DNA from 4 places in the Methylobacterium fujisawaense genome. Region 2 is predicted to be linked to each of the others. Evidence: riboswitches for the same ligand, from Rfam matches in the RefSeq annotation. Region 2 holds a riboswitch; each other region holds the start of a gene.
The links. A riboswitch is a leader RNA that binds a small molecule or an ion and turns the genes downstream of it on or off. The one in region 2 is predicted to bind cobalamin.
Positions count from the first base shown of each region.

Region 1: it holds a riboswitch for cobalamin, as region 2 does, so the genes downstream of both, ABC766_RS09400 (TonB-dependent siderophore receptor) here and ABC766_RS23945 (CbtB domain-containing protein) in region 2, are expected to answer to the same signal.
Region 3: it holds a riboswitch for cobalamin, as region 2 does, so the genes downstream of both, ABC766_RS07175 (TonB-dependent siderophore receptor) here and ABC766_RS23945 (CbtB domain-containing protein) in region 2, are expected to answer to the same signal.
Region 4: it holds a riboswitch for cobalamin, as region 2 does, so the genes downstream of both, ABC766_RS04795 (TonB-dependent siderophore receptor) here and ABC766_RS23945 (CbtB domain-containing protein) in region 2, are expected to answer to the same signal.

Region 1 is NZ_CP155000.1:1,975,558-1,982,891, reverse strand. It holds gene ABC766_RS09415 (alkyl/aryl-sulfatase) at 1-1,740, shown strand, start outside; gene ABC766_RS09410 (patatin-like phospholipase family protein) at 1,835-2,884, shown strand; gene ABC766_RS09405 (hypothetical protein) at 3,215-3,415, shown strand; cobalamin riboswitch at 3,983-4,189, shown strand; gene ABC766_RS09400 (TonB-dependent siderophore receptor) at 4,381-6,513, shown strand; gene ABC766_RS09395 (ABC transporter ATP-binding protein) at 6,513-7,238, shown strand; gene ABC766_RS09390 (DUF3526 domain-containing protein) at 7,235-7,334, shown strand, end outside.
Region 2 is NZ_CP155000.1:5,044,067-5,051,400, forward strand. It holds gene cobW (cobalamin biosynthesis protein CobW) at 1-745, opposite strand, end outside; gene ABC766_RS23935 (DUF1636 domain-containing protein) at 742-1,143, opposite strand; gene ABC766_RS23940 (CbtA family protein) at 1,136-1,873, opposite strand; gene ABC766_RS23945 (CbtB domain-containing protein) at 1,890-2,072, opposite strand; cobalamin riboswitch at 2,109-2,301, opposite strand; gene ABC766_RS23950 (discoidin domain-containing protein) at 2,468-3,826, shown strand; gene ABC766_RS23955 (S10 family peptidase) at 3,890-5,485, opposite strand; gene ABC766_RS23960 (DNA polymerase III subunit chi) at 5,485-5,937, opposite strand; gene ABC766_RS23965 (CTP synthase) at 5,995-7,334, opposite strand, start outside.
Region 3 is NZ_CP155000.1:1,485,616-1,492,949, forward strand. It holds gene ABC766_RS07155 (hypothetical protein) at 1-239, opposite strand, end outside; gene ABC766_RS07160 (Y-family DNA polymerase) at 433-1,722, opposite strand; gene ABC766_RS07165 (translesion error-prone DNA polymerase V autoproteolytic subunit) at 1,719-2,147, opposite strand; gene ABC766_RS07170 (hypothetical protein) at 2,324-2,791, shown strand; cobalamin riboswitch at 2,958-3,150, shown strand; gene ABC766_RS07175 (TonB-dependent siderophore receptor) at 3,470-5,389, shown strand; gene ABC766_RS07180 (DUF1624 domain-containing protein) at 5,389-6,366, shown strand; gene istB (IS21-like element helper ATPase IstB) at 6,338-7,126, opposite strand; gene istA (IS21 family transposase) at 7,126-7,334, opposite strand, start outside.
Region 4 is NZ_CP155000.1:1,016,107-1,023,440, forward strand. It holds gene ABC766_RS04785 (TonB-dependent receptor) at 98-2,176, shown strand; gene ABC766_RS04790 (PepSY-associated TM helix domain-containing protein) at 2,339-3,796, opposite strand; gene ABC766_RS04795 (TonB-dependent siderophore receptor) at 3,790-5,973, opposite strand; cobalamin riboswitch at 6,258-6,450, opposite strand; gene ABC766_RS04800 (NUDIX hydrolase) at 6,590-7,024, shown strand; gene ABC766_RS04805 (RluA family pseudouridine synthase) at 7,167-7,334, shown strand, end outside.

The sequences.
Region 1 (7,334 bases), 3.1 Mb from region 2:
TCGCGTCTCAACAACAATTACGGGCTCTACGAGGTCGTCCCCGGCATCTATCAGGTCCGGGGGTTCGATCTCTCGGACCTCACCATCGTGCGGGGGCGGACGGGTTGGATCGTGTTCGACCCCCTCGTCAGCCAGGAGACCGCACGCGCCGCCTGGGCGCTGTTCCAGACGCATGTGGGCGAGGGGCGGCCGATCTCGGCCGTGATCTACTCGCATACGCATGGCGATCATTGGGGCGGCGTGCGCGGGATCCTCAAGGAGGAGGACGTGCGGTCCGGCGCCGTGCCGGTGATCGCGCCGGCCGATTTCCTTGTCCATACGGTGGCGGAGAACGTCTACGCCGGCAACGCCATGAACCGGCGGCTGTTCTACCAGTACGGGCTGCTCCTGCCGGCGGCGCCGCACGGCTATGTCGGGCAGGGCCTGGGACAGCGCGTCTCGGCCGGTACCACGGGTCTGATCGCCCCGACGCGCTACGTGGAGAAGCCGATCGAGACCTTCGAGGTCGACGGCATCCCGATGGTCTTCCAGAATACCCCGAATACGGAAGCGCCGCGGGAGATGAACACCTACATCCCGGACCGGAAGGCGCTCTGGATGGCGGAGAACGTCATCGCATCAATGCACAACATCTACACCCTGCGGGGCGCGCCGGTGCGCGATCCGCTCAACTGGTCGAAATACATCAACGCGGCGCTGTACCGGTTCGGCCGGGAGGCCGAGGTGATGTTCGCCTCCCACCACTGGCCCCGCTGGGGCAATGCGCGGATCCAGGCGGTTCTGCGGGCGCAGCGCGACCTCTACGCCCACATGAACAATCAGGTGCTCCACCTCGCCAACCAGGGCGTGACGATCAACGAAATCCACAAGGTCTACGCGCTGCCGCAGAGCCTGCAGCAGACGTGGCATTGTCGCGGCTATCACGGGTCGCCGGAGCACAACAGCCGGGGCGTGATCCAGCGCTATCTCGGATTCTGGGATTGCAATCCGGCGACGCTGATCCCGCTCGCCCCGTCCGAGAGTGCCCCCCTCTACGTCGACATGATGGGCGGTGCGGAGGCGATCCTCGCCCGGGGAAAGCGGCTTCACGACGCGGGCGAGTATCTGCTGGCCCAGGAGATCGTGAACAAGCTCGTCCAGGCCGAGCCGCAGAACCAGGTCGCCAAGGACCTCCTCGCCGACATCTTCGAGCAGATCGGCTACCAGCAGGAGAATCCCGGCCTGCGCAACTGCTTCCTGGCCGGCGCCTACGAGCTGCGCTCCGGCATCCCGGAAGGCGCGACGGCCAGTTCGAGCAGCCCCGACGTGGTGCGGGCGATGCCGACCGAGCTCTTCCTGAACTTTCTTGGCATCCGCATGGACAGTCGCAAGGCGGAGGGGTTGCGCTTCACCATCAACCTGATCACGCCGGACAACGGCGAGCGGTTCATCGTCGAATTGGAAAACGCAACGCTGACCAACATCGCGGGGTTCCAGGCCGAGAAGCCCGATCTCACCCTGACCATCAACCGGTCGGATCTCGAGCAGACGATGATTGGCGCCAAGACCCTGGAGGCGCAGATTGCCGACGGGACCGCGCAGGTCGAGGGCGACGCCGGCATCCTGAGCCGGCTGGCCGCCACGATGGTGACGTTCGACCCGCGGTTCGAGATCCTGCCCGGCACCAAGGTGCGCGGCGCCGCCAATCGCATGCAGTCAGACCCGTATCGGGCCGATTCCGGCGAGGCGGTCGCCGAGTAGCCGGCGACCGCCACTCTTGCTCCGCAGCCGGTCGCGGTCCGGGATGGCCGCAGGGCGACGGAAGAGGTGCTCACGGGATGAGGGTATCGGTCCCATGTCGGATGAGGCCATCACACCGGGAAAGCGTGGGCGGGATCCGGTCCTGATCGATCTGGCCCTGCAGGGCGGCGGCGCGCACGGCGCCTTCACATGGGGGGTCCTCGATCGCCTGCTCGAGGAGCCCTGGCTGAGCATCGACGGCATTTCCGGGACGTCGGCCGGTGCCATGAACGCGGCCGTCCTCATCGACGGCTACGAGCGGGACGGCGCCTCCGGTGCGCGCGCGGCACTCCAGGCCTTCTGGAACGCCGTCTCGCGCGCGGCCCGGTTCAGCCCGCTGCAGCGCAGCCCGCTCGACGTGATACTGGGCCGCTGGACGCTCGATTCCGCGCCGCTGTATCTGGCCGCGGACCTGATGGCGCGGCTCTTCTCCCCGTATGACCTCAATCCGCACGACTTCAATCCGCTCAGACAGATCCTGGACTCGCGGCTGGATTTCGAGCGCATCGCACGGAGCCGGATCAAGCTCTTCGTCACCGCGACGGATGTTCATACGGGCCGGGGCCGGGTGTTCCGCAACGCCGAGGTCACGGCCGACGTGCTTCTCGCCTCGGCATGCCTGCCGACCCTGTTCCAGGCGGTGCGGATCGACGGTGCCTCCTACTGGGATGGAGGCTATTCCGGAAACCCGACGATCACCCCCCTGGTCCGCGAATGCGAGTCGCGCGATACGATCATCGTGCAGGTCAATCCGGTCGAGCGCAGACAAGCGCCGACCTCGGCCCGGGAGATCCTCAACCGGCTCAACGAGATCTCCTTCAACGCGGTCCTGCTCAAGGAACTGCGGATGATGGCCTTGCTGCGGCAGGTCGCGCCCACGGACAATTCCGAGTGCGCCCGATGGGCGGCCATGCGCATGCACCGCATCGCCAGCGACGTTGTCGCCGAGCTGGGCTCGTCCTCGAAGCTCAATGCGGAATGGGCATTCCTGACGATGCTTCGGGACGAGGGACGCCGGAGCGCCGCGACGTTCCTGACCGATCATGGGCCGGATCTGGGTCGGCGTCCGTCCTTCCACCTCGACCGACTGCTTGAAGGCGTTTGACGCAGTCGGAACGCCGCATCGCGTGGCAGAGCTTGCTGGACTTGATCAAGATCAAGGCGTAAATTTTGGGTTTTGACTTCTATTTATTCGTTAATAGATGCAGCACATACTACATTTATCAGTCTACCGTGTGGCATTTCGACAATATTTCCTCAGGTTGGGCGCGCCTCTGCCCAAGCCTCTTCAAACCGGTTCACGCGCATGATCGGCGCGGCACTTCGCAGTCGGACCGGCTCGATCCGGGGGAGCACCTTCACACCGAAGACCGCTCGTCGCATCCGGCCGGCCCCGGAAACGGCCCGGCGCCCACAGACAGAGGAGTGAACGCTTATGCACACGATCCGGGCTCTTCGCGCGGCGCTGGCCGCCTTACCCCTGTTGACCTTCGCCACGTTCGCGGACGCGACGGCCGCTGGCCCCGCACCGGGCAATGCGCTGGCCGGACCGACGGTGTCGGAAGCCAGGGTCACCATCGGCCGTCACAAGGCACTTCCGAAGAAGAAGCGTATCCATCGCGAGCGGAAGATGTAGCGGCGATCGAGAGAGCGCAGATTCTCGCTGTGACTTGACCGGCTGGCTTTGAACCGAACCGATCGAGAGCATGTGCCCGGTGCAAAGCCAGCCGGTCAGGGTATCGGGTTCGCGCCGAACGAGAAGTTTTGGCACGGGGCCACCGCGACTACGGCGATGACGCATGCCGCGATCCAAGGCTGGACGGCAAGGCCGGCCCTGAAATGGAGCGGGTCACCGAAGGACCGTATGCCGGGTCATGAGCTCGGGCCGCGCGTTCGGCAATCAGCAACACGATGCCAAGAGCGGACCATCGGATCTCCAATCAGCTGAGACGCTCGGCGCCCAGCGGCGCATGAAACAGGGCGTCGATGACCGCTCGTCCGTTCGGTTCAGGATGGCGCATATCCAGCCGCCATCGGCCCGCCGATCTCGTTCGGACCCACGTCGTCCGAGCCCAAACCGGCCCATCACGGCAACTTGAGAGCCATGCGTTCCAACAAGGATCGGGCTGTGGCCATAGCGCCACACGTAACGTAACACTGTTACAAAGTTTGTCAGGCCCGTTGACCGGATGCGCGCCGGTGGCGAATATCGTCCGGCCAAGGTTCTTCGGGTCCCGGCCCGGAGCTAAGACGGGAATTCGGTGCGCTTTTCGGAGCGAATCCGAAGCTGCCCCCGCAACTGTGAGCGGCGAGCGCCTGCCACCGATGACCACTGGTGCTTGCACTGGGAAGGTCCGGCGGGCGCTTTGACCCGTGAGCCAGGAGACCTGCCTTCGGCACGATGACGTCCCTCGGGCGGGGTGCCCCGGCGGAGCGCGCGGTGTCGCCGTCTCGTGGGCGACGCTGCCCGTATCCCCGTGGCTTCCACCCGGCAACAGCGAGTGTGTGGTGGCGACCTCCGAACGTCCGTCTCACGGCGAGCCTGCGCGGTTTTCAGCGCCATCAGCGCGTCGTCCGCGGACTCCGCATCGCGGTCGGCGGTTGGCGCTCGCCGCTGTCCTCTCGGCCGGGCTCCCGATCGAGGACGTGCGGGCGCAGGAAAGCGTGACGTTGGAGGAACTCTCGGTCGAGCAGGTCGGGGAGGGTGCCGGCCGCACGACGGCCTCCGGGCGCGGCACCATCGGCCTGATCGGCCCGACGCCGGGATACGGAGCGGGCACGGCCGTCAGCGCCACGCGCACCGCCACTCCGCAGATCGACGTGCCGGTGGCCGTCTCCGTGGCGCCGCGGGAGACGATCACCGACCTCGCCGCCACCCGCGTGGACCGTGCGTTCAACTATCTGCCCGGCGTCGCCCAGCAGAACAATTTCGGGGGGCTTTCGATCTTCAGTTACGCCATCCGTGGTGTGACGACCTCGGAGATCTACAAGAACGGTTTCCCCCTCAATCGTGGGACCCCGCCTCCGCCCGACGCGCAGAATATCGAACGCATCGAGGTGCTCAAGGGACCGGGTGCGGCCCTGTTCGGACGCAGCGATCCCGGCGGGCTCGTCAACCTCATCACCAAGCAACCCACCGCCGAACGGTTCGTCGAGTTCGGCAATCAGGTCGATTCGTTCGGTCTGACCCGCGGTACCATCGATGCCGGCGGTGCCCTGAACGCGGACGGGACAGTCCTCTATCGCTTCAATCTCTCCGCACAGGGGGCCGGCAGCTTCCGCGACTTCGTGGACAGCGACCGGCTGCTCGTGGCTCCAGTGGTGAGTTGGCAGGTCACGCCGGACACACGCGTTACGGTCGAGACCGAGTTCGTGAAGAACCGCATCGTCTTCGACCGGGGCGTGATCGCGCTCAACCGCCAACTCGGCTTCCTGCCGCTTTCGCGGTTCCTCGGCGAGCCCGGTCAGAGCACCTACCAGAACAACAATTCGCTGCAGGTCCGCGTCGATCATCGCTTCGATGAGAACTGGCAGATGCGGCTCGCCGCTTACTTCAACACCGGCGATCTGGAAGGGGAATCGGCGGAGATCCGCGGCATCGCCGCCAACAACCGCACTGTCTTTCGCGACCGCAACGTGCGCGACTATCGCTGGGACGTGGCGGTCGGTCAGGCCGACCTGATCGGGCGGTTCGACACGGGCGGCATCGGCCACACGCTCCTCCTCGGCATGGACCGGGAGAGCACCGACAGCCGAACGGTTTATCTGCGCTCGAACTTCCGCACGAGCCCCTTCGCCCTCGACATCTATTCGCCGGTCTATGGACAGGCGCTGCCGCCGATCACCATCCCACGCAACAATATCGAGCGCATCACCAATACCGGCCTCTATGCGCAGGACGAGATCGTCCTGAGCCCGGAATGGCGGGCGCTGATCGGCCTTCGGCTCGACATCTTCGAACAGAGCTTCCGCGAGCGCGTGGTGCGCAGCCAAGTGGACCAGTCGCGGGTCGCGGCCTCGCCCCGGGCGGGCCTGGTCTACCGGCCGATCCCGGAACTCGCCTTCTACACCAATGTCGGCACGAGCTTCCGGCCGAATATCGGCACCGACGCCGCCGCCGTCACGCGCGGCACGGCGCTGCCGCCCGAGACCGGCCTCGGCTACGAGGTCGGCGCCAAGTCCGAATTGTTCGGCGGCAATTTGCTCCTCACCGCCGCCGCCTTCCGCGTGGAGCGGGAGAACGTGCTCACGCCCGACCCGGCGAATACCGGCTTCTCCCTCGCGGCCGGCGCCGTGCGCAGCCAGGGCTTCGAGCTGACGGCCCAGGGACAGATCACGCCGGAACTGAAGCTCCTGGCCGGCTACGTTTATGCCGATGCCCGGGTCACCAAGGACAACGTCCTTCCGGTCGGCGCCCCCCTGGTCAACGTGCCCCGCCACTCCGGCAGCCTGCTCGCGGTCTACGAGCCAGCGGGCGCGTGGCGCGGCTTCGGGATCGGCGGCGGCGTGCGCGGCGTGGGCGAGCGTGCGGGCGACGCGGCGGGGTCCGGCTTCACCCTGCCGGGCTTCATCGCGGTCGATGCGCTGGCCTATTACAAATTCGGGAACGCCCGCGTGGCGCTCAACATCGAGAATATATTCGACACCGATTACTACGAGAGTTCACTGAACGTATTCCGCGTCTATCCGGGCTCGCCCCGTCGCATCACGGGCTCCGTGACGGTGCGGTTCTGATGGCGGTTGAGACGGTGTTGGCGCTCGGCCGCGTCGTCAAGCAGTTCGGAGGCAGGACCGCCCTCAGCGGTCTCGACCTCACCCTGCGCGCGGGTGAGGTCTATGCCCTGCTCGGTCCCAACGGTGCCGGAAAGACCACCACGATCAACCTCATCCTCGGCTTCCTGAAGGCCGATGCGGGGGAGGTCCGGGTCTGCGGGATCGATGCAGGGACGGATCCCATCGCTGCCCGGGCGCGCACCGCCTACATCCCGGAACAGGTGGCCCTGTATCCGGGGCAATCGGGATTGGAGAATCTCCGTTACTTCGCGACCCTCGCCGGTCTCGCGATCGATCGGGCGGAGGCCGAGACGCATCTCGCGGCGGCCGGCCTGGCGCCCGAGGCCTGGTCGCGGCCCGCCTCCGGCTATTCGAAGGGCATGCGCCAGAAGGTCGGCATCGCCATCGCGCTCGCGCGAAAGACCCGGCTGCTGCTGCTCGACGAGCCGACATCCGGCCTCGACCCATCGGCGGCGGCGGCCTTCTCCGGGACGGTGCGGGCGGCGGCGGAGCGCGGCACGGCGGTGCTGATGGCGACCCACGACCTCTACCGCGTGCGCGAGATGGCCGACCGGGTCGGCGTGCTGGCGGGCGGGCGCGTCGCCGAGGAGATCGATCCGAGGCGATACGCGCACACCGATCTGGAACGCCTCTACATCGCGCGCCTGTCGGGGGCGGTCACGTGAGGCGCGTCCGCGCGGAGTTGGCGCTGCTGTGGCGGGACGCGCGCGTCCGCTGGATCAGCGGCATGATCGTCCTGCTCCTGATGGTCACGGGCCTCG
Region 2 (7,334 bases):
CGTGATCCTCGCCCTCGCCGTGATGCGACGGGCGGGAATCGAGATCGTCCTCGGCGGCCGCCGCGAGGCCGAGCAGCACCCGCGGGTCGATGACGCCATTCTCGGTCTCAACCACCTTCACGGCCCGGGGCAGGTGGCCTTCCACCTCGGCACGCACCCGAGCGCGGGTCGGGGCATCGATGAGGTCGGCCTTGTTGAGGACCACGAGGTCGGCGCAGAGGAGTTGGTCCTCGAAGACCTCTTCCAGCGGATTGTCGTGATCGACCGATTGGTCCGCGGCCCGTTGGGCGGCCAGTGCCTCCGGATCGTCCGCGAAGACGCCGGCGGCGACGGCCGGGCCGTCGACCACTGCGACGACCCCGTCGACGGTGACCCTCGAGCGGATCGCCGGCCACTGGAACGCCTGAACCAACGGCTTCGGCAGCGCGAGGCCCGAGGTCTCGATCAGGATGTGCTCCGGCGGCTCGGCGCGGCCGAGGAGAGTCTCCAGCGCCGGAACGAAATCGTCCGCGACCGTGCAGCAGATGCAGCCATTCGGCAGCTCGACGATAGCTTCTTCGGTGCAGCCTTCGACCCCGCAGGCGGCGAGGAAGGACTTGTCGAAGCCGACGTCGCCGAACTCGTTGACCAGGATGGCGAGGCGGCGCCCCCTGGCGTTCTCGACCACGTGGCGGACCAGCGTCGTCTTGCCGGCTCCGAGGAAGCCCGTGACGATGGTGCAGGGGATTTTGTTTACGATGGTCATTCCGCGGCCTCCAGGGTGCCGGCGGGGAGCGGGCGGGGTTCAGGGAACGGGGGGATGCGGGCGATCACGCCCTTGCGGAAGGCCTCCGGACGCTCGCGCCAGGGCACGATGCCGTCCGAGGTCGCCGCATAGGCCGCGAGCCCGGCGAGGATGGTCTCCGCCGAGGCGGCCGGATCCATGTCGCCGTAGACGTAGGTCCAGCGGTCGGCCGAGGCGACCGCCACGGTGCAGGGCCGCTTGCAGACCGACAGGCATTCCACCGCCTCGACCCGCAGGTTCGGCGTGCCGGCGCTCCGGGCCTGAAGCGCCTCCAAAAGGCGTGCTCCGGCGCGCGGTCCATCCGGATCGTCGTCCGGACGGCGGCAGGTCGTGCAGACGTACAGGACGGTCTCAGGCACGGGCCGTTCCCCGTTGCGTGTCGCGGGAAAACGCCTGCCACGCCCAGCCGAGCCCCAACCCGATCAGGATCCAGAAGACGAAGCTGATCGCCAGCGACCGGGCGGCGAACTGTGCGGCCAGTGCGGCCGGAAGCTCCGACGCGCCCTCCGGTGCCTGCGGGGCGCCGACGACGTGGGGGGTTACGATCAGGACGAGGCCACCCAGGATCGTGATCAGAGCACGGCGGATCGTGATCAGGTAGAGTCCCATTCCGGTCGCCGCCGCGGTCATCACCCACCAGGCCTGCCGCGCGGCCAGCGGTGCAGCGGCGCTGCCGGGCAGTTCCGGCGGCAGGCCGAGGCCCGGCGCAAGGGCGACGCTGGCGAAGCCCGCCACCGCGAAGGCGAGACCGACCTGCGGCGTCGGCTCGCGGCCGCAGGCGATCATCACCGCGCCGAGCAGCAGGGCGTAGCCGACGCCGCCGACGAGGGTCGCAAGACCGGTGAAGGCCATCCGCGGCAGGCCGGGGCCGGGCTGCCATTCCGGTGCCGCGTCGGGTGCGGCATGGTCATGCCCGGCATGGGCCAGCACGATCGGAAGGGCCTTCGCGGCCTGATGCGAGGGTTCCTGCTGCTCGTAGCGCTCGGCCGCGACGATCAGCGGCGAGGTCAGCGTGAGTTCGAGGCCCGTTACAACGGCAGCCGCGAAGAAGCCGGCGGCCAGGGCCGCCGACAGAAGCCGAATGATCATCCCTGCGCCGAGGGCGTCAGTGACAGGGGAAGTTCTGGGTATGGCGGAAGTCGTGCGCCGCGTTGTGGAACGCGATCGCCGGCGAGAAACCCGCCATGAACAGCAGGCCGAGGCCCAGCATGGCCGCGAGCGCGACGGCGACCGGACGCTCCGACGAGCGGGTACCGGCGGCGACGGGGGCGAGGGTCTGAGCGGTCATCGTCGAGTGTCTCCAGCCGCCCCACCGGCGGCATTGCGGGATCCTGTTGCGACGGCAGGTCTCCTGGCTCGCGGCTCGGCGCGCCCACCGCCTTCCCGGATCGCTCCGGTGGCGCTTGGCAGGCGCTCGCCGCTCACAGTTGCGGGGGCAGCCGCGGAATCGGGGCGAAACCCCTCACCGCATTCCCTTTTCACCCCGTTGCCAGGGCACCGTCACCGGCACGTTGTAGACGCATGCCGGCGACGACACAACGGAGCGGCGCCAGATCCGTTCGGATTCCCGTGCGTCCCTTCGCGGGTGGCCGGGCTTGACGTCCGCGCCCTGATGCGGGCACCGCCGCACCGGATGCCCGGCCGGCCCGGCATGGGCGCCTCCGCTCAGCTCTCGGAGACCCGATGGCCCTCGCAGACGATCCGAGCCCGGTCCTCGTCGATCTCGCGACCGGCCGCGCCCCCCGGATCGTACAGGATGAAAACACCGCCTGGCTCGAGATCGATCTGGGCGGTCGCTTTCCGATCCGCGCGGTCGCGCTGCGACCCGTACAGGATACTGTAGCGCCCGAGGTCGGCGATGTGGCCGTCGAGGTCTCGCAGGACGGCGTCACGTGGTCCGCGCCCGACATCGTCGGCTGGACCGCCAAGCCGGGCGCCCTCGTGGCCGCCATCGGAGCCGACGAGCGGGCCTGGGCGCGTCTCGTGCGGATCGCGGTGCCGGATCCGGCGCTCGTCGCAGGCGTCGACATCCGCGCCGATGAAGCCGCCATCGACCTCATCGCCCTGCGGGCGCTGCTCGGGCTCGACATCACGCTCTTGAACGAGAAGCCCGGCGCTAACGTCTACGTCACCTACAATCTCGAAGCCGCGCCTGGCCGGGCTAGCCGCAACCTCGTCGGCCTGTCACTGTTCGAGAACGGCGCCTTCGGCAATTGCCTCGTGCAGTACATCATCGCGGTCTCGATCGCGAAGGCGCTCAACCTGAAATACATCAAGGTCCCGAAGGTCGACCGCAGCAAGGTGATCTTTCTGACCGAGAGGCTGACCTGCGACGGCATCACGTTCATTCCGCCGGACGAGTCGCTTCCGCCGGACGGCTACTTCCTGTCAGGGCTGTATTTCGATCCGACGCAGTTCGAGCGGGTGACGGCGCTGCAGGGCCCGATCGACTCGCGCGCGATCGTTCAGGATGTAATCCGGCCCCTGTTCAACGGCCTGCCGCGGACATTTGCGGCCAAGCCCGACGATCAGCTCCTGATCCATATCCGGTCGGGCGACATCTTCAGCACCTGGGTCGACCCGCACTATCCGCAGCCGCCCTTCGCCTTCTACCGGATGGTCATCGACCGGCTGCAGGCCGAGGGCCGCATCCGTTCCGTCAAGCTCGTCTTCGAGAACCGTCTCAACCCGGTCATTGCAGAAGTGGAGGCCTATGCGGCGCAGCGCGGCCTGCCCGTGGAGATCCAGAGCGAATCGCTGATCTCCGACGTTGCCGCATTGGTGAACGGCCGCTACCTCGTCTTCGGGCTCGGAACCTTCGGGCCGGCGATCTGCCACCTTTCGGAGCGCGTCGAGCAGGTGTTCTACTTCGCGTCCAATTGGCCGCAGGGCTTTCAGTCGATTCCCACGATCGGGAAAGTGGTCGAGGTTCGTGATCGCGAAGGCCGGTACATGAAGGTCGGCGAGTGGCAGAATACCGACGCTCAGCGCCGGAGCATGGTGGAGTACCCGGCCGAAGCTCTCGCCTTCGACGATGTCTGATCGGTCGCGCCGGTCACGATCCGACCGGCGACGACCTTGCCGCCTGCATCCCGGACGAACACGTCACGGTGCGGTTCTGAGACGTTCCGCGGGTGCGCCGGCCGAACGCGCCGAGCCGCCATCGCGGACCTTCAGGGCGTCCGTGTACATCCGTTCGACATCCGCCTTGAAGGCGGCGCGGGAATCCGGCCGCGTGTAGAACATGTGGCCGCCAGGATAGACTGCGAGGCTCAGGCGACCGGCACTGTAGGCCGGGACCTGCGCCAGCAGGAGCTTCGAGGCGAAATACGGGGTTACGAGATCGGTGAATCCGTGCGCCACGAGGACACGCAGGTGCCCGTCGAGGGCCAGGGTCCCCTGAAGGTTCGAGAGCACCTCCGGTGCCTGTCGTCCCGAGCCCCAACTCCAGCCCCGATTGACCGCATTGTTCAGGAGCTCGTAGCGCATGTTGGCCACAGGCCATTTTAGCGTGCGCGCGTAGAGATCGAGCATCGCGCTGGTCAGCGGCGCCTGGAGCGCGGTGAGCTGCGGATCCTCGAAGCTCGATTGCGCGGCGGCCGGATTCGGGTCCCAGCCGGTGATGCCGGTGTCGTAGGCGCTCGTCACGCGACCTTCGGCACGATCGATCTCCCGCTGGACACTCCGGGTCGAGAGGCGCGCCGCCTGTGCGCGGACCAGGGCGGGATCGAGCCCGACGAGCGGGGCTACCTTCTCGGTCATCCGCGCAACCGCCGCGGAATCGCTCGGCCCCTTCAGGAGATCCGCCAGATAGGCACCGGATGCGTAAGCCTCGGCATCCCCCAGCAAGGCCGGCGTGGGTACCGTCCCGGCCCGCTCCAGCGCGCCGGCCGCCAGCGACGGCAACTTCAGGACGTAGCTCCAGGGATTGGCCCGCGGGGTCTCCAGCCACCCGAAGTCGAGCACCGGCGAGAGCAGCACCATCCCCGACAGGCCGACGCCGATCTCTTCCTGGAGCTTCTCCGTGATCAGCGGGCCGCGGAACCCGCCATAGCTCTCGCCGACGAAGAACTTCGGGCTCGCTAGACGATCGTTGTTGCGCAGGTAGCGGGCGATGGCTGCCGAGAGGGTCGCGGCGTCGGACTCGATCGACCAGTAGGCCTTGCCGTTGCCGTCTGCGGCCCGGCTGTAGCCGGTGCCGACGGGGTCGATGAAGACGAGATCGGTGAAGCCGAGCCACGTCCCGTCGTTGGGCGTGAGCGTGACCGGCTGCGACGGGCTGATGCTGTCGCCGCCGACGGGCAGCCGCCAGGGGCCGATCGCCCCGATGTTGAGGTAGGCCGACGCGGCGCCCGGGCCGCCATTGACCGCGAAGGTCACCGGGCGCTCCTGGCCGTCCTTGGACGCCACCGTGTAGGCCACGAAGGCGATCTCGGCCTGCAGCTTGCCAGCCTCGTCGACGAGCGGCAGGCTGCCGGCCGTGGCGGTGAAGTCGAGGACCCTGCCATCAGGCAGCGTGACGCTCTGCTTCGTGACGGAATCCGGCGGCAGGCGTCGTCCGTCCGGCCCGCGCGGTGCCGGCTTGCTCTCCGCGGGCGGATGTCCGTGCGGCGCCTCCTCTGCCCAGCCGGCGGAGGGCACGGCGATGAGCATGCCGAAGGCGAGCGCGGCGCGCGCGAGACGTCTGTTGAGGGCCACCATCACGCCTTCTTGTTCCAGCGTCCGGAATCGTCCTGCTGCCAGTAGGCGACCGTGTGGCCCGCCTCCTTGGCCTGCTTCCACTGCTCGCGCGCCCTAAGAAGGGCGTCCTGATCGGTCCCGTCGAACAGGATACAGATCCGCTCATACGCGCCGGCATCGGGCGGCAGGTCGGCGCCCTCGACGAGGAAGCGGATCGAAGCCGCGTTCGGGTTCACGTCCCGAAGTGTCAGCACCACCGGCTGGCTCGCCGCGTCGGGCTCGCGATCGGTCCCGTGCGGCAGGAAACTCTCGTCGGAATAGGTCCAGAGGTGGTCGTCCAGCGCCTGCAGGCGCTCCTCGCTGGCGGCCTGGATCGCGGCCTGCCAGCCGCGGTCCAGCGAGCGCTCGACGAGGCTCGGCAGCACCCGTTCCAGGGGCTGCCGCTGCATATGGTAGAAGAGGATCTCGGTCACGATGCCGAGGATATAGGGCTCCGGCCCGCCGCGCGAGCAGCGGCGCGCCGCCGCGGCTCAGACCAGCCGGCTCTGTTCGATCGCGGCGCCGACGAAGCCCTTGAACAGCGGGTGCGGCTCGAAGGGGCGCGACTTCAGCTCCGGGTGGAACTGCACGCCGATGAACCACGGGTGCCCGACATGCTCCACGGTCTCGGGGAGGAGGCCGTCGGGGGAGACGCCGGAGAAGCGCAGGCCCTTGGCCTCCAGCCGCTCGCGATAGGCCATGTTGACCTCGTAGCGGTGGCGGTGGCGCTCCGAGATCTGCTCGGACCCGTAGATCTGGGCGATCTTGGATGTGGGATCGAGCTTCGCCTCATAGGCGCCGAGCCGCATCGTGCCGCCGAGATCGCCGGCCGCAGCCCGCCGCTCCAGCTCGTTGCCGCGCAGCCACTCGGTGAGCAGGCCGACCACCGGCTCGGACGTCTCGCCGAACTCCGTGGAATTGGCGTCCGGCATTCCCGCGAGCGAGCGGGCGGCCTCGATGACGGCCATCTGCATCCCGAAGCAGATCCCGAGATAGGGGATGCGCTTCTCGCGGGCGTAGCGGGCCGCGCGGATCTTGCCCTCGGCGCCGCGCTGGCCGAACCCGCCCGGCACCAGGATTCCGTTCAGGCCCTCCAGGAACGGCGCGGGATCCTCGCGCTCGAACACCTCGGCCTCGATCCATTCGAGGTTGACCTTGACCCGATGGCTGATGCCACCGTGGGTCAGCGCCTCAGTCAGCGACTTGTAGGCGTCTTTGAGCCCCGTGTACTTGCCAACGATGGCGATGGAGACCTCGCCCTCGGGGTTGCGCACGCGCTCGGAGATCGTCCGCCAGCGGCCAAGATCCGGCTCCTCGCCGTGCTCCAGGCCGAAATGGCCGAGCACCTCGCGATCGAGGCCGGCTGTCCGGTAGGAGAGCGGCACCTCGTAGATCGACGCCACGTCCCGCGCCTCGATCACCGCGGTCTCGCGGACGTTGCAGAACAGCGCGAGCTTGCGGCGCTCATCGACCGGGATGTCCCGGTCGCAGCGGCAGAGCAGGATGTCGGGCTGGATGCCGATGGAGCGCAGCTCCTTCACGGAATGCTGCGTCGGCTTGGTCTTCAGTTCGCCCGCGGACGGGATGTAGGGCAAGAGCGTCAGGTGGACGTAGCAGCAGGTGCCGCGGGGCAGTTCCTGGCCGAGCTGGCGGATCGCCTCGAAGAACGGCAGCCCTTCGATGTCGCCCACGGTGCCGCCGATCTCGACGAGCACGAAATCGAACGCGTCGTTGCCGTCGAGGACGAAGTCCTTGATCGCGTTGGTAACGTGCGGAATCACCTGGATCGTGGCGCCGAGATAGTCGCCGCGGCGTTCCTTGGCGATGATGT
Region 3 (7,334 bases), 3.1 Mb from region 2:
GCGAAGATCCGCTCGGCCGCATCGAAGCGGGCCCGGTCCCGCGTCGTCTCGTAAAGGCTCAGCAGTTCGTCGGCCAGGTAGTCAGGATAGCGCATCCAGAAATCAAGCGCCTGCACCTTGGTCTCGCCCCGGAAGACGCGGTCGTAACCCGGGACGGAGTCACCGAGATACGGCCGGCTGCCCCTCACGAGGATGAAGAGGATGCGCAAGGCATTGCGGTGATAGTCGACCTTCGCCATTCCAGGTGGCCGTTCCGGCTGTCCGAGCGGGGTGGTACCAACGCGAATCATTCGCCCAAGCTTACACCGGGCGTAACTCGAAGTTGCGATCCGCGCGCCGTCCAGCCTTCGCATGCCTGCAGTTGAGGAGGCGGTAGCCTTCTTTCACTTGTTGCCGCCCAGGGCGCCGGCGCCGCAGGAACAACGGCCCGGCCTAGGCCGCCGCCACGGTCGGGAGTTCGTCGATCCGGGTGGTGTAACGCGGCGAGCGCATGTCGAACTTGGTCGACCATTCTCGTTTCGGGGCGAACCCGGCGCTGCCCGGGACGACGGCTCCCCGGCCGAACCGGCGATTGCAGGCGTCGAGGGCGCCCATCAGCGCCGCCCCGTGTTCCCGGTCCAGTTGCCCCAGCCCCGGGAAGGCCCGCTGCGAGGCCGCCAGGGGTACCAGGTCCGTGGTGACGACCCCGGCCTTGGAATAGCGGTAGCCGTCGCGCCAGGTCTTCCGGACCCCGTGCAGGCAGGCCTTCACGAGCACGAGGGTGTCGTTCGACGCCTCCGGCAGGGTCACCACCGACGAGACCGACCGCTGCGGCCGGTCCCGGTCGTGCTCGGATGTGTGGAAAAAGACCGTGACGTGGTCGGTCCCGAGGCCCCCGGCGCGCAGCTTCTCGCCCAGCCTGGCGGCGTGGGTGGCGACGGCCTGTTCCATGGTAGCGAGGTCCTCAACGCGGTCGGAGAAACTGCGGGTCACCGCGCAGCCCTTCCGGGTCGGTGCGACCTCCTCCAGGTCGAGGCAGGCCATGCCCCGCAATTCCATGACGAGCCGCTCCCCGACCACGGTCATGGCCTTGCGCACCGCCCGGGTGTCGAGGTCGCGCACGTCGGCGACGCTCTCGCAGCCCAGGGCCTCCAGCTTGCGGGCGTTGGCCGGTCCGACGCCCCAGATGTCCTCGGGCGGGATGCGGACCAGCCAATGCTCGTACTGGACCGGGTCGGTCAGGTCGCAAACCCCGCCGAGCTCCGGCACCTTCTTGGCGACGTGGTTGGCGAGCTTCGCCAGCGTCTTGGTCGGGCCGATCCCGACGCAGGTCGGGATGCCAGTCCAGGCTCGCACGGTCTCACGCATGTCCCGAGCGAGCGGCACTCGGTCCCGCTCCCGGACGTCGGACAGGTCGAGGAAGCTTTCGTCGATGGAGTAGATCTCGATGCGCGGAGAGAAGCCCCGGTAGACCGTGTTCACCCGGGCGGACATGTCGCCGTACAGAGCATAGTTCGACGAGTAGACTCGCACGCCACGGGACCGGCACATGTCGCGGATCTTGAAGTACGGCTCTCCCATGCGGATGCCGAGGGCCTTGGCCTCGGCGGTGCGGGCGATGGCGCAGCCGTCGTTGTTGCTCAGCACGATCACGGGCACGCGGGCCAAGCGGGCGTCGAACACGCGCTCGCAGGAACAATAGAACGAGTTGCCGTCGGAGAGGGCGTAGGCCCGGGCGCTCACTCGCTCCGGCGCCTCGGGTTGATCGAGCCGGAGACGACGCCCCAGACCTCGATTTCTGCGCCGGGGTCGAGCCGGAACTCGGGGAAGCGCGGGTTGGCGAACGCCAGGACCACCCGATGGCCCTGGCGGCGCCAGACCTTGAAGGAGCGCTCGCCGTCGATGTCGACCACGACGATGTCGCCGTTTCGCGGCGTGAGCGAGCGGTCGACCACCGCAAGGTCCCCGTCGAAAAGGCGGGCCAGCACCATGCTGTCGCCCGCCACCCGCACCAAGAAGGTCGCCGGCCTGTTGGCGATGAGCAGACGCTGAAGGTCGATCTCGTCCTCGATGAAATCGTCCGCCGGACTGGGGAAGCCCGCCCTGACCGGTCGAGCAAGAAGGGGCACCGGCATGGGCAGGCCAATGGTGACGCCGCTGGCTTGCATGTTTTAGCTCCGCGAATCTGAAAGAACAAAATAGGAACATGCGGCGACGGTTCCTTGCAAGCGGCCGAGCTTGCGACAATGAGCCAGTGTGGACGCCTGTGGATAAAAGGAGTTGGCGCTTGCCGAAGAGATACCTTCAGAGCCGCGTCGGTCGAGACTGCGCCGGAGGAACGCCGTTGAGGATCACCGTTTACACGCTTGCAGCCTTGCCCTTTTTTGTGACGCCGACTCTGGCGGCAGGGGATTTCCCGCTCGCCTCCTGCAAAGGCTGGAACGGCACGGTCGTCGAGCGCGATGGCATCGATACGGCGCGAGCCGCGATGCGCGGCATCGTCACCAAGGCCGACCTGCAGGAGTATTGCGAGCGCGACCCCGGCGGGGAAACCAAGCAGTTCGGTGGCAAGCTCACGACGGCCCAGTGCGTCGCGAGCTATTTGCGTAGCGAAGGCCGAGCCACGATGACCGCGGAGGCGAACTGCCGAACCGGCACGGTCGGCTACCGTTACGGCAACGGGCAGGTCAGGAAGGCCCGCTTCCCATTCGGGGCTGACGCCGACACCTCGTGCGCGTCGGGCATGCCGCCCATGGTCGAGCAGTTCAAGATGCTTTGCCCCGCTGCAGCTAAGCGGCTGAAGGTCGAGTAGGCGAGCCTGTTGGCCGCGTCGCCGCGCGTTCCCGATCCCGCCCAAGGAGAGTTTGAGGTGTCATCACTCTGCCGACGCAACTCAGGTCACCGCGACCTCACGCGTGCCGTTTCACAGGAGCCCGTCGAACGGCAGCCGCCGGTGCGTTGACTCACATTCTCGTGAAGCGTAGCTCAAGCTTGACGGTTCCCTTCGGGGATCAAAAGGGAACGTGGTTGGGGCTAGTCCCGAAGCCACGGCTGTCCCCGCAACTGTAAGCGGCGAGCCCTTCACCACAACGTCACTGGGGTTATCCCGGGAAGACGGTGCAAGGGCGGCGACCCGCGAGCCAGGAGACCTGCCGTCAGCCGTGGTCACACGCGAAACGCGTCGGGCGGGGTGGTCCTGACGGGTGTCGAGACGGCCGTGCGCTAGCGCGGCTGGCGAGGCCTCGTTCGCGGTGACGTGCCACTGCCGTCCCGAGGTCCGAGGCCCGTGTCCCGTTCCATTTGCCAGAGGCAGCTTCGCGCATGCGTCGCGACGCTCGCGCTTGCCCTTCCGGGCGCATCTCCGACGCTGGCCCAGGGAGACCCTGCCGAGGCAGCGGCCGCTGTGGTTCTTGATCCGCTCTCGGTCGAGGGCAGCTACACCGCCGCGCCGACCTACCAAGTCAAGGATCTCTACAGCGGGACCAAGACCGTGACGCCGCGGCTCTCGCTGCCCCAGCAGGTCGACGTCGTGCCCCAGGAGGTCCTGCGGGACACCGCCGCCACGCGCGTCGAGCGCGCCCTCGACTACGTGCCGGGAGTCGGCAAGCAGAACGATTTCGGCGCCCAGAACCTCGCGCTCTACTCGGTGCGCGGCTTCGCCACCCAGGACATCTTCTTCAACGGCTTCAACATCGCCCGCGGCTACAACGGCGCGCCGGACACCCAGAACGTGCAGTCCATCGAGGTGCTTAAAGGACCGAGCGGGGCACTCTATGGGCGCAGCGACCCCGGTGGCACCATCAACATCCTGACCAAGCAGCCGGTGGCCTTGCCCTTCGTCGAGATGGGCACGCTGTTCGGGAGCTTCGGAACGGCGCGCACCACCGTCGACGCCGGCGGGCCACTGAACGAGGAGGGCACCGTCCTCTACCGCTTCAACGGCGCGCTCGCGCGGCAGGACAGCTTCCGCGATTTCGTTGACGGCGACCGCGTCCTGGCTGCGCCCGTGGTGAGCTGGCTGATCAGCCCGGACACCAAATTGACCGTCGAGGCGCAGTACCTGCGCAACCGCCAGACCTTCGACCGCGGCACCGTCGCAGTGAACAACCGCCTCGGCCTCGTACCGCGCTCGCGCTTCTTCGGTGAGCCGGGCGACGACTCCGTGTCAGAAGCCGGGATCCTGCAGATCCGCCTCGATCACGCCTTCAATGCCGACTGGCAGCTCAGGGTCGCCGGACACTTCAACACCGGCAGCCTGACCGGCCTGCAGACCGGCGCGACCGGCCTTCTCGACGACGGCCGCACCCTGGTGCGCGAGTTCCGCCGGCACGACTTCACCTGGGGCGTGGCCATCGGGCAGGCCGAGCTCGTCGGGCACTTCGACACCGGGCCGTTCGCCCATACCGTGCTGCTCGGCCTGGAGAACGAGCGCTACAACAGCACCGAGAACCTGCTGCGCTCGACGCCGCGGCTCGACCCCTTCGCCATCGACCTGTTCAACCCGGTCTACGGCCACACCAAGCCGCCCTTCACCCGGCGCTACAGCGCGAGCGAGAACGTCGGGAACACCGCCGTCTACGTGCAGGACCAGATCGCGCTCAGCCCGGAGTGGAAGCTGCTCCTTGGCAATCGGACCGATTTCTACAACCAGACCTTCCGCGACAAGGTCGGCAACGAGCGGACGGAGCAGGACCGGACCGGCTTCTCACCACGTGCGGGTCTCGTCTACCAGCCGCTCTCCTTCCTCTCGTTCTACGGCAACGTGGCGGCCTCGTTCCGACCCAACACCGGCTTCGACATCGCGACCCGACCCTTCGCCCCCGAGACCGGCTTCGGCTACGAGGCAGGCGTCAAGCTCGACCTCTTCACCGGGTTGAGCGTGACCGGCGCGGCCTTCCACATCGAGAAGGAGAACGTCCTCACGACCGACCCGCGGGACTTCTTCTTCCAGATCGCCGCCGGGGCGGTGCGCAGCCAGGGCTTCGACCTGAGCTTCGTCGGACAGGTTACACCCGAGTTCCGGGTCATCGGCGGCTACGCCTTCATCGACGCAGCGGTGACCCGCGACGAGGTCCTGCGGGTTGGCTCGCCGCTGCTCAACATCCCACGCCACTCGGGCAGCCTGCTCGGTGTCTACGAGGTCCAGGCCGGCGACTGGAAGGGTTTTGGGTTCGGCGGCGGCATCCGCGCGGTCGGCTCGCGCCTTGGGGACAGCGGCAACGAGCGGTTCCGGCTCCCGGGCTACGTGCTAACCGACGCGCTGGCCTACTACCGCTACGAGAACCTGCGCTTCGGGCTGAACGTCGATAATATCTTCGATGAGACCTACTACGAGCGCTCCTACAACGCCTTCTGGGTCGGCGTAGGCGAGCCCCGACGGGTGACCGTCAGCATGACGGCGCGGTTCTGATGGGCGTGCATCCGGGCACGCTGGAGGCGGCGACAGAGGCATCGGGCACGACCGGACGTATCGCCTCCATCGACGCATTGCGCGGGCTGGTGATGGTGCTGATGCTCCTCGACCACCTCCGCGAAACCTGGTTCCTGCACGTGCCGGTCGCCGACCCAATGGATGCCAGGACCGCCCTACCGGCCCTGTATCTCGCCCGCCTCGCGGTCAGCCTGTGTGCGCCGATCTTCATCGTGCTGACCGGCGTGGCCGCGTACCTGTTCAGCACCCGGCACACCCTGGCGGAGACGCGCACCTATCTCGTGAAGCGCGGGCTCGTCCTGATGGCGCTGGAGGTCTTCTACCTCTCGGAGCTGTACTGGGGCGTTGCCAGCCCAACGCTGTGGCTTCAGGTAATCTGGTGCATCGGCGTATGCATGATCGTCCTGGCCGTGTTGATCGGCCTGCCGCGGTCGGTTCTCCTCGCGGTCGGGATGCTGCTCGTTTGCTGGCACAACCTCCTCGACTCGATCCAACTCCGGCCCGATGACCCCTTCTTTGCCGTCTGGGCTATGCTGCACCAGCGCGACGTCATCGCGCTCCCATTCGGGCTGGTAGCCAAGACGACCTATCCGGTGCTTCCCTGGATCGGGGTCATCGCGCTTGGCTACGCCATCGGTCCGTGGTTCCTGCCCGGCGTCGCCACAGGTACCCGCGAGCGCCGTTTCGCTGTCGTCGGCGTGGCGATGCTGGTTACCTTCGCACTGCTGCGTTTGATGAACGGCTACGGGGACAATCCCCGGTTCGTCGTCGACGATAGCGCCTTACGGACTGCGATGAGCTTCTTCGCGCTGACGAAGTATCCGCCCTCGCTGCTGTTCCTGCTGCTGACCCTCGGGATTTTCAAGCGACAACCGGAACTGACCCCTTCGCGTCACGAGGATCTGACCCCCATGCCGGTTTCCTCGCCTAGACGGGCGTGGGGTTGGGGACGATAGCGGCCCTCTGTAGAAGTCCGCTGCGACGCTTCTCGCGCAGGCGGTAGCTGTCACCGCGGATGGTGACGACGTGGCTATGGTGCAGCAGCCGGTCGAGGATGGCGGTGGCCACCACCGCGTCCCCGAACACGCTGCCCCACTCGCCCACCGCCCGGTTCGAGGTCACCAGCATCGCGCCGCGCTCGTAGCGGCGACTGACGAGCTGGAAGAACAGGTGCGCGGCATCCGGCTCGAACGGCAGGTAGCCGAGCTCATCGATGATCAGCAGCTTCGGCTTGGCATAGTGCGTCAGCCGCTCCTCCAGCCGCCCCTCGGCGTGCGCCTTGGCCAACTGCGCCACGAGCGTCGTGGCTGGGGTGAACAACACGCCGTAGCCGGCCACGATCGCCGCACGCCCGATCGCCACCGCCAGATGCGTCTTGCCCACCCCGGGTGGTCCGAGGAGCAGCACCGCCTCACCGTTGGCGATGAAGCGGCCGGTGGCGATCTCGCGGATCTGCGCCTTGTCCAACGAGGGCTGTGCGCCGAAGTCGAAGCCGGTCAGGTCGCGCACGAACGGGAAGCGGGCCAGCCCGAAGGCCATGTCGATGCGCCGCTGATCGCGCCGGGCGATCTCCCGCTCGCAGAACAGCGTCAGCGCCTCGCGGATCGTCAGTTCGCCCCGGCCGGCCTCGTCGATCAGGCTGTCGAGTTGGTCACGCATGGCCGTCAGCTTCAGGCGGTCGAGCAGTACGGTGAGGTGATCGTGTTCCTCGCTCATCAGAAGCCTCCCCCGGCGACAGCCTCGTACTCGGCGAGCGGACGCAGCAGTTCCGGCGTCGCCACGAGAGGAGGCGGGTCGCGCCGATGAGCCGGTCGCTCACGGCTACCCACGAGCCCGGCCAGATGAGCGTCGTCGACCGCACGGCCGTGACGTCCCTTCAGTTCGGCATGCGCGGCGACCTCCCGTCCGCCGTGGTGGACGCGCA
Region 4 (7,334 bases), 2.6 Mb from region 2:
ATTGAAACAGTATAACACTATGTGAGTCTCCATGTCCCGCCCGCGTTGCCTCCGCTTCCTTGCCGGCACAATGCTGTCCTCGACCGTCTGCACCGGCATGCTGGCTCCCTCCGTTGCCCGGGCCCAGCAGGCCGTCACCCTCGACGAGATCAGCGTCACCAGTCCGAGCCCGATCCAGGCACCGCGCACCACGCCGATCGCCGACGCGGCGGTCCCGATCGGCGTGCTGCCGGTGGCGACCAACACCTTCTCCCCCGTCACCGTGGTCACCCAGGAGCAGATCGCGCGCGATCAGCCCCGGACCTTGGGCGACGCCCTGTTCGACAGGCCGGGCATCTCCGGCACGTCCTACGCCCCGGGCGCGGCCTCACGGCCGATCATCCGCGGTCTCGACAACGCCCGGGTGCGCATCCAGGAGAACGGCATCGTCAACGGCGGCGTGTCCGACCTCGGCGAGGACCACGCCGTGCCGGTGAATCCGCTGGTGGCCGACCGGATCGAGGTGATCCGCGGCCCCGCGACCTTGCGCTACGGCTCCGGCGCCATCGGCGGCGTGGTCTCGGCGGACAACAACCGGGTGCCGACCTTCATTCCGGCGAACGGGGTGCAGGGGCAGGTGACCACCGGCTTCTCCAGCGTGGACAACGGTCGGCTCGGGGCCGCCACGGTGGATGCCGGCGGCGATGGCATCGCGGTCCACGCCGACGGCTTCAAGACGGCCAACGACAGCTACGCGATCCCCGGCGGGATCCAGCGCAATTCCTACAACGAGTCGCAGGGCGGCGCGGTCGGCATCTCGGCGATCGGCGACCGCGGTTTCGTCGGCATCTCCTTCAGCCACTACGACGCCATCTATGCGATCCCCGGCGGCGTGGCGGAGCAGGACCGGACCCGGCTGACCCCAAACCAGGACCGCGTCCTGTCGCGGGGCGAGTACCGGCCCCTCGACGGTCCGTTCGAGGTGATCCGCTACTGGGCGGGCTACTCGGTCTACCGCCACAACGAGGTCGGCATCGGCGAGGACGGGATCGAGGGCGTCCAGGCGATCTTCAAGAACCGGGAGGCCGAAGGGCGCCTGGAACTCCAGCACGTCCCGGTCTTCACGGATCTCGGCAAGCTCACCGGCGCGCTCGGCTTCCAGTCGGACCGGCGTGTGATCAACACGCAGCTCGAATCGTTCCTGCCCAAGACCGAGTCCCGTGCCAACGCGGTCTACCTGTTCGAAGAGCTGGAGCTGCGTCCGGGCACGCGTCTGCAGGCGGCCGGGCGCTACGAGGTCGATCGGCTGTCGAGTACGGCCGCGCAGTTCCCCAGCGATTACGTGCCGGTCGACGGGCAGGAGCCGTTCCAGTACGCCCGGACCCGCCGCTTCGCGCCGAAGAGCGCCAGTATCGGCGCCCTGCAGGATCTGCCCTACGGCTTCGTGGCGAGCCTCACCGGCTCCTATGTCGAGCGCGGACCCACCGGCTACGAGCTGTTCTCGCAGGGGCCCCACGACGCCACCGCTACCTTCGAGATCGGCAACCCGAACCTCAAGAAGGAGCGCGCCCGGACCGTCGAGGCCAGCATCCGGCGGGCCGAGGGACCCTTCCGCCTCGACGCCACCGGCTACTTCACGCGCTATACCGGCTTCATCTACCGCAACTACACGGGGCTGACCTGCGACGACGACTTCGCCTCCTGCGGTGTCGGCACCGACAACCGGCAGATCGTCTATCAGCAGCAGAACGCGACCTTCTACGGCGCCGAGATCATCGGCCAGTACGACCTCCTGCCGGTGGGCAACGGCTTCGCCGGCATCGAGGGGCAGTTCGATTTCGTCCGCGCTCAGTTCGACAACGGCACCAACGTGCCGCGCATCCCACCCTACCGGCTCGGCGGCGGCGTCTACCTGCGGGCCGACGGATGGTTCGCGCGGGTGAACCTCATCCACGCCTTCAGCCACGACGCCACGGCGGTCTACGAGACGCCCACGCCCGGCTACGACGACCTGCGGGCCGAGCTGAGCTACACCAAGGCGGTCGATCCCGCGGTCTACGGGGCGAGCGCGATCACCCTCGGCGTCCAGGGCCGCAACCTCCTGAACGACGACATCCGCAACTCGACCTCGTTCAAGAAGGACGAGATCCTGCTGCCGGGGCGGAACGTGCGGCTGTTCCTGACGGCGCGGTTCTGAACGCTGCGGCCGCCGCGGCGCCGTCCTTGCGCGCGCGGCGAAGCCATTCAGGGCTGCGCCGGACGTCGCGCTGTCGGCGGGCACCGGGTCACTGCGCTTTCGGCGTGACGACCAAGCGGGCGTGCTCGGCCGCGTCGGGCACCGGGAGCCTCGGCCGGCCCCCTAGGCCGACAGAACGCGGCGCAGGCGGCGCCAGCCCGCGACCAGACCGGTGACCGCGATCCCCGCCGCCAGGAGGTTCAGGACCCATTGGGCGGCATCGTGGAGCGAGCGGTTGCCGCTGAGCCCCGGCAGATCGAGGCGGTGCGCGGCGTCGAACAGCCAGCGGTTGATGCGGCCGGAGCGATCCAGGCGCTGGAGGATGGTCCCGTCCCGGGGATCGACGTGGAGCCACGTGGCGTCCGGATCAGCGAAGCGCAGGCGCAGCACCGGAAGCGGCCGTGGGTCGATCCCGTGCGGATACCAGTACAGGTCGTAGGCGGTCAGGGTCTCTGCCGTCCGTAATCCGCCGGGCAGGGCCGGACCGGCGGCCCGCGCGATCACGGCGGCATCGAGGAGCGTGCCGTCATCCGCCCTGCGGCTCCGGGCTCCCGCCGGTGTGTCGGCGACGATCCACCAAGACCCGCCGATAGCGGCGAAGCGCAGCGCGCGGGTTCCGGCCTCTGCGAAGCCCCGCAGGGCTCCGGCGTCGAGGCCGAGGGGGGCGGGCTGTCCGGCATAGGCGGCGCGGATCTCGGCGGGCGCAGCGTTCGACGAGAACCAGCGGTTCGGGTTCATCGAAATCCAGCCGCTGAGGATGAAGGTGCTGAGTCCGATTCCGCCCGCGAGGCCGAACAGGTGGTGCCAGCGGGCGAGACCGCGATAGGGCGTGACGGCCCTGCCCGCGTAGCGGCGGCGGAGGCGCAGGCGCCAGATCCCGATCGCGAGGCCGCTCAGCGCCCCGAGGGCGGCGAAGCCGGACAGCCACAGCAGGACCGTCCGCCACAGATCGGCCCGGGCGCGCAGCGGCGTCAGGTAGATCCAGTGCGCCACGGCGCCGGCCCAGTTCCAGCCGCGCTCGAAGCGGGTCGTGTCGAGGGCGACCTCGCCGGTGACCTGAGACACGTAGAGCTCGGTCCCGGCCGCATCGTCGAGGACGACCTTCAGGAATGGCCGGAGCGGGTCGTACCGGGCCGTGACGGTCCACTGGTCCCGCTCGACCGGATCGACATGTGCGCCCGGAATCCCCTCGGCCGCGAGACGCAACGCATCCTCGGGCCTCAGCGGGCCGAGCCGCTCCCCGGTCCGCGCCGAGACCGTGGCCCGGCGCCCCTCGCGGTCGGCGATCCGGTAGACCGGTTCCGCACCGCGCATCTCCAGGGCGAAGGCCGCCGGCACGCCGGCAAGACCGCCGGCCCGCAGCGCGTCGTCGGGCGCCACCGCGACGCGCTCCCAGGCGATCGGTGCCAGTCGGTCCAGGCGCTCGGCCCCGGTGAGCGCCGGGAACGGCACGTAGAGCATCACCAGTCCGGAGCCGATCCAAAGGGCGAAGAACAGCCCCGCGGCGATCCCGGCCCAGCGGTGGAACAGCAGCAGCCAGCGCCGCCCCGCCTTGCCGAGCCGCCGCGGCAGGCTCACCACGTCACCGTGTAGGCGACCTCGACCGAGCGCGGCCGCCCGAGCAGCCAGTTGGTCCCGACCCCGTTCACGGCATTGCCGCTGATCGCGTAGACCTTGTCGAACAGGTTGTAGACCCGCAGCGACAGGCGCGACTCCGCCGTGACCTGATGGTCGAGGACCACGTTGACGAGGTTGTAGGCCGGGCGCCGCGCCGTGTTGCCGAAGTCGCTGTAGACCTGCCCCACGTTCTGGAGCCCGACCCGCGCGGTCCAGTCGCGGTAGACGTCCCAGGTCAGCCAGAGGTTGGCCATGCGCTCGGGCACGTCGATGGGCTGATTGCCGGCATACGAGACTGTGGCGCCGTTCACCGTCTGGTCGAACCGGTCGTACTGCGCGTGCAGCAGCGCGAGGTTGCCGTCCAGCCGCCAGCCCGGAGCGAAGCGCCAGCCCAAGGCCAGCTCGAATCCCTGCGAGGACTGGCTCCCCACCTGCGTGGACAGCGTCGGCTGGCCGGGGATTGCCGAGATCAGGTTGTCCTTGACGATCCGGTAGCCCGCGATGGTCCATTCCACGGCACCGTCGAACGCAAGACCCTTGGCGCCGATCTCGACCTGATCGCCTGTGGCGAGCTTGAAGCCCGCCAGCGACTGGTTCAGCGTGATCAGGCTGTTCACCGGGTCGGTGGCGAAGCTGTACTGGGCGTAGAGCGCGCTGTCCGGCGTCGGGTTGTAGACGAGGCCGAACCGGTAGCCCAGCGCCCGGTAGGTCTTCTCGAACCGCGATCCCGTCTGCAGGTCCTCCCGATTCAGCGTCGGCACGTCGAGGCGCACGCCGGTGAGGAACGAGAGCTTGTCCGACAGGATCAGACGGTCCTCCGCGAAGACCGAGGCTTGGCTCGTCTGCGTGGCGTAGGCCGGACGGGCTCGCCCGTTCTGCGGGAAGAGGCCCGGATCGTAGCCGACGAGCGGCACGCTGGTGGTCTGGTCGAAGTAGAAGTTGTTGGTGTGCCGGAAGTCGATGTGGTTCACGTCGAACCCGGCCACGAACTGGTTGGGCAAGCCGAACAGGCTGCCACGGAACGTCGCGTCGAGCCGATCCCCGACCTGTTCCTGGCTGTGGTAGATTTCCAGATAATCGCCCCGGTCCACCAGCCCGGTGCCGCGGTTGTAGGAATATTGCTCGACGTCGAGCCAGTGGCGCCGGCTGGTGAGCCGGTAGGCGGTGTTGCGGATCGTGATGTCGGCCGAGGGCGACCATTCGGTCTTGAGCTGGGTCCAGTTGTCGGCCCAGGTGATCTTCGCGTCCCGGACGTTGTAGTTGTTGAACCGGATGAGATCCGGGATCCGTCCCTCGACGAGCGGCGTGCCCCAGTAGCGGGCGGGCTCCTGGTAGCCGAGATCGTGGCTCAGGCTGAACGCCAGATCGGCGCTCGGCCGGAACAGCAGGGCGGCTGAGACCGCGAGGTTGCGGAAATCGCCCTCCGGCCGGATCCAGCCGTCGGCGCGATTGCCGCTGACGTTGAGGCGATACGCGAAGGTGTCGCCGAACTCCGCTTGACCGATTCCACCGCCCGAATCGAACGCAAGGCGCGCGACGCCATCCGTGCCGACAACGGCGCGGGCGGCGTTGATCGGCACGAAGACCGGCTTCTTCGGCACCACGTTGATCACGCCGCCGATGGCGCCGTCGCCGTAGAGCACCGAAGACGGGCCGCGGAGCACTTCGATCCGCTCGACGTTCCACGTGTCGAACGGGAAGGTCACCGTGTTGGCGCCGACGTAGAAGCGCGTGCCGTCGTAGAGCTGCTGGATCGAGTTCGGGCCGGCGAAGCCCCGGGACGTGAAGGCGCCGTTGCCGTTGCCGGGTGCCGCGATCGTGGTGATGCCGGTGGCGTCCTGGGTCACGGCCTCGGCGATCGTATCCTGGCCGCGCAGCCGCGCGGTCTCGCCCGACACGATGTCGAGGCTGGCCGGCGTCTCCAGCGGCGTCAGACCGAGGCGACTCGCGGTCCGGTCGGGGGTGCGCAGATTGAGGCCGTTCGGCGCAGCGCGGTTCGGGTCTCCGCCCGCGCCGGCCACGGAGAGTTCATCCAGGGTGACGGCCTCCTGGGCGGCGGTCGGACTGGCGAGGAGCGCGAGGAGAACGCCGCAGAGGGGAGCCGGCCCGCCGGAGCGGGCGCGATGGATCGAGAGAAGCATGGGGGAAGCGGTCCGTACACGGCGCGCGCCGGCCCCTTCGTCCTATAAGCATTGTAATAACATTACAATGCCTCGACCATCTGGAAACCTGAGCCTGAACGGGTGCGCGGAGGCCTCCCGGAACAGGGATCGCAGGTCGTGAAACGGTGGAGACGGACATGGGAACGGCGTCGCGGGCGCGCTTGCTGTGGCACGTCACCGCGAACGAGGCCTCGGCGGCCGTCTCCCCTCGGGATCGACGGCGCCTCGACACCCGCCAGGACACCCCGCCCGGCGCGTTTCGCGTGTGACCACGGCTGACGGCAGGTCTCCTGGCTCGCGGGTCGCCGCCCTCGCACCGTCTTCCCGGGGTGACCCAGTGACGTGGTGGTGAAGGGCTCGCCGCTTACAGTTGCGGGGGCAGCCGCGGCTTCGGGGCGGACCCCTCATCGCGTTCCCTTTTGATCCCCGAGGGGAACCGTCGAGGAACAGCTTGGCCGTCGTGCGTCCGGGCGTCAACCGCACGTCCGGGAGTTGTCGTGGATCGATGCGGCGGCCCGCCGGTTCGTTGCGGCGCCGTCGGGAACGATCTAGCCGTTTCGGCATGACGGTCTGGCGTCCCCCTGCGGAGATCCGCGTGAAGGCCTTGGGGCTCCCCCGGCGCGGCGATAGCCTGCTGGTGGCGGAGATCCATGCGGATGACGGGCGGCTGACAGGTGTCCGGCCCCTCGGTGGCAGCGTCGCATTCGGTGAGAGGGCCGAGGACGCGCTGATCCGGGAGTTCGAAGAGGAGCTCGGCATCACCGTCACGGTGCTCGGCGGCCCGCGCGTCGTGGAGAACATCTTCCTGCACGAGGGGCAGGTCGGGCACGAGGTGCTGTTCCTGTTCCCGGTCGCCCTGCCGCCCGGCCGGTTCGACGGACAGGAGCGCTTCGTCTTCCACGAGGATTGCGGCACCGCCTGCGTGGCGCGGTGGTGCGATCTCGACGGGCTCGACGTCCCGGGCGGGCCGGAACTCTTCCCGACCGGCCTGAAGGCCTGGCTCCGCGCGGCGTGGGACGCGGAGCCCTGACGGGCGCGATCGCGCTGCCGCCTTTGCCGCTGCGCGCGGGCGATGCTACAGCCGTGCAATCCCATCGGTCCGGACGTCCGCGACGCCGCGGCCCATGCGCCCGGACGCTCCGTCCGAAGCGGAGACGGGTGCCGGCGGAAGCATGACGACACGACCTCCCAAAAGCGGCGGGCCGAAGGGGCGCAAGCCTCAGGCCGGCAAGTTCGATGCGGGCAAGTTCAAGCCCGGCAAGTTCCAGGCCGACGGCCGTGCCCGTACGGGCCCGCGCACCAGCGCCCGCGACGCTGCAGAGCGCGCGGCCCGCAATCGC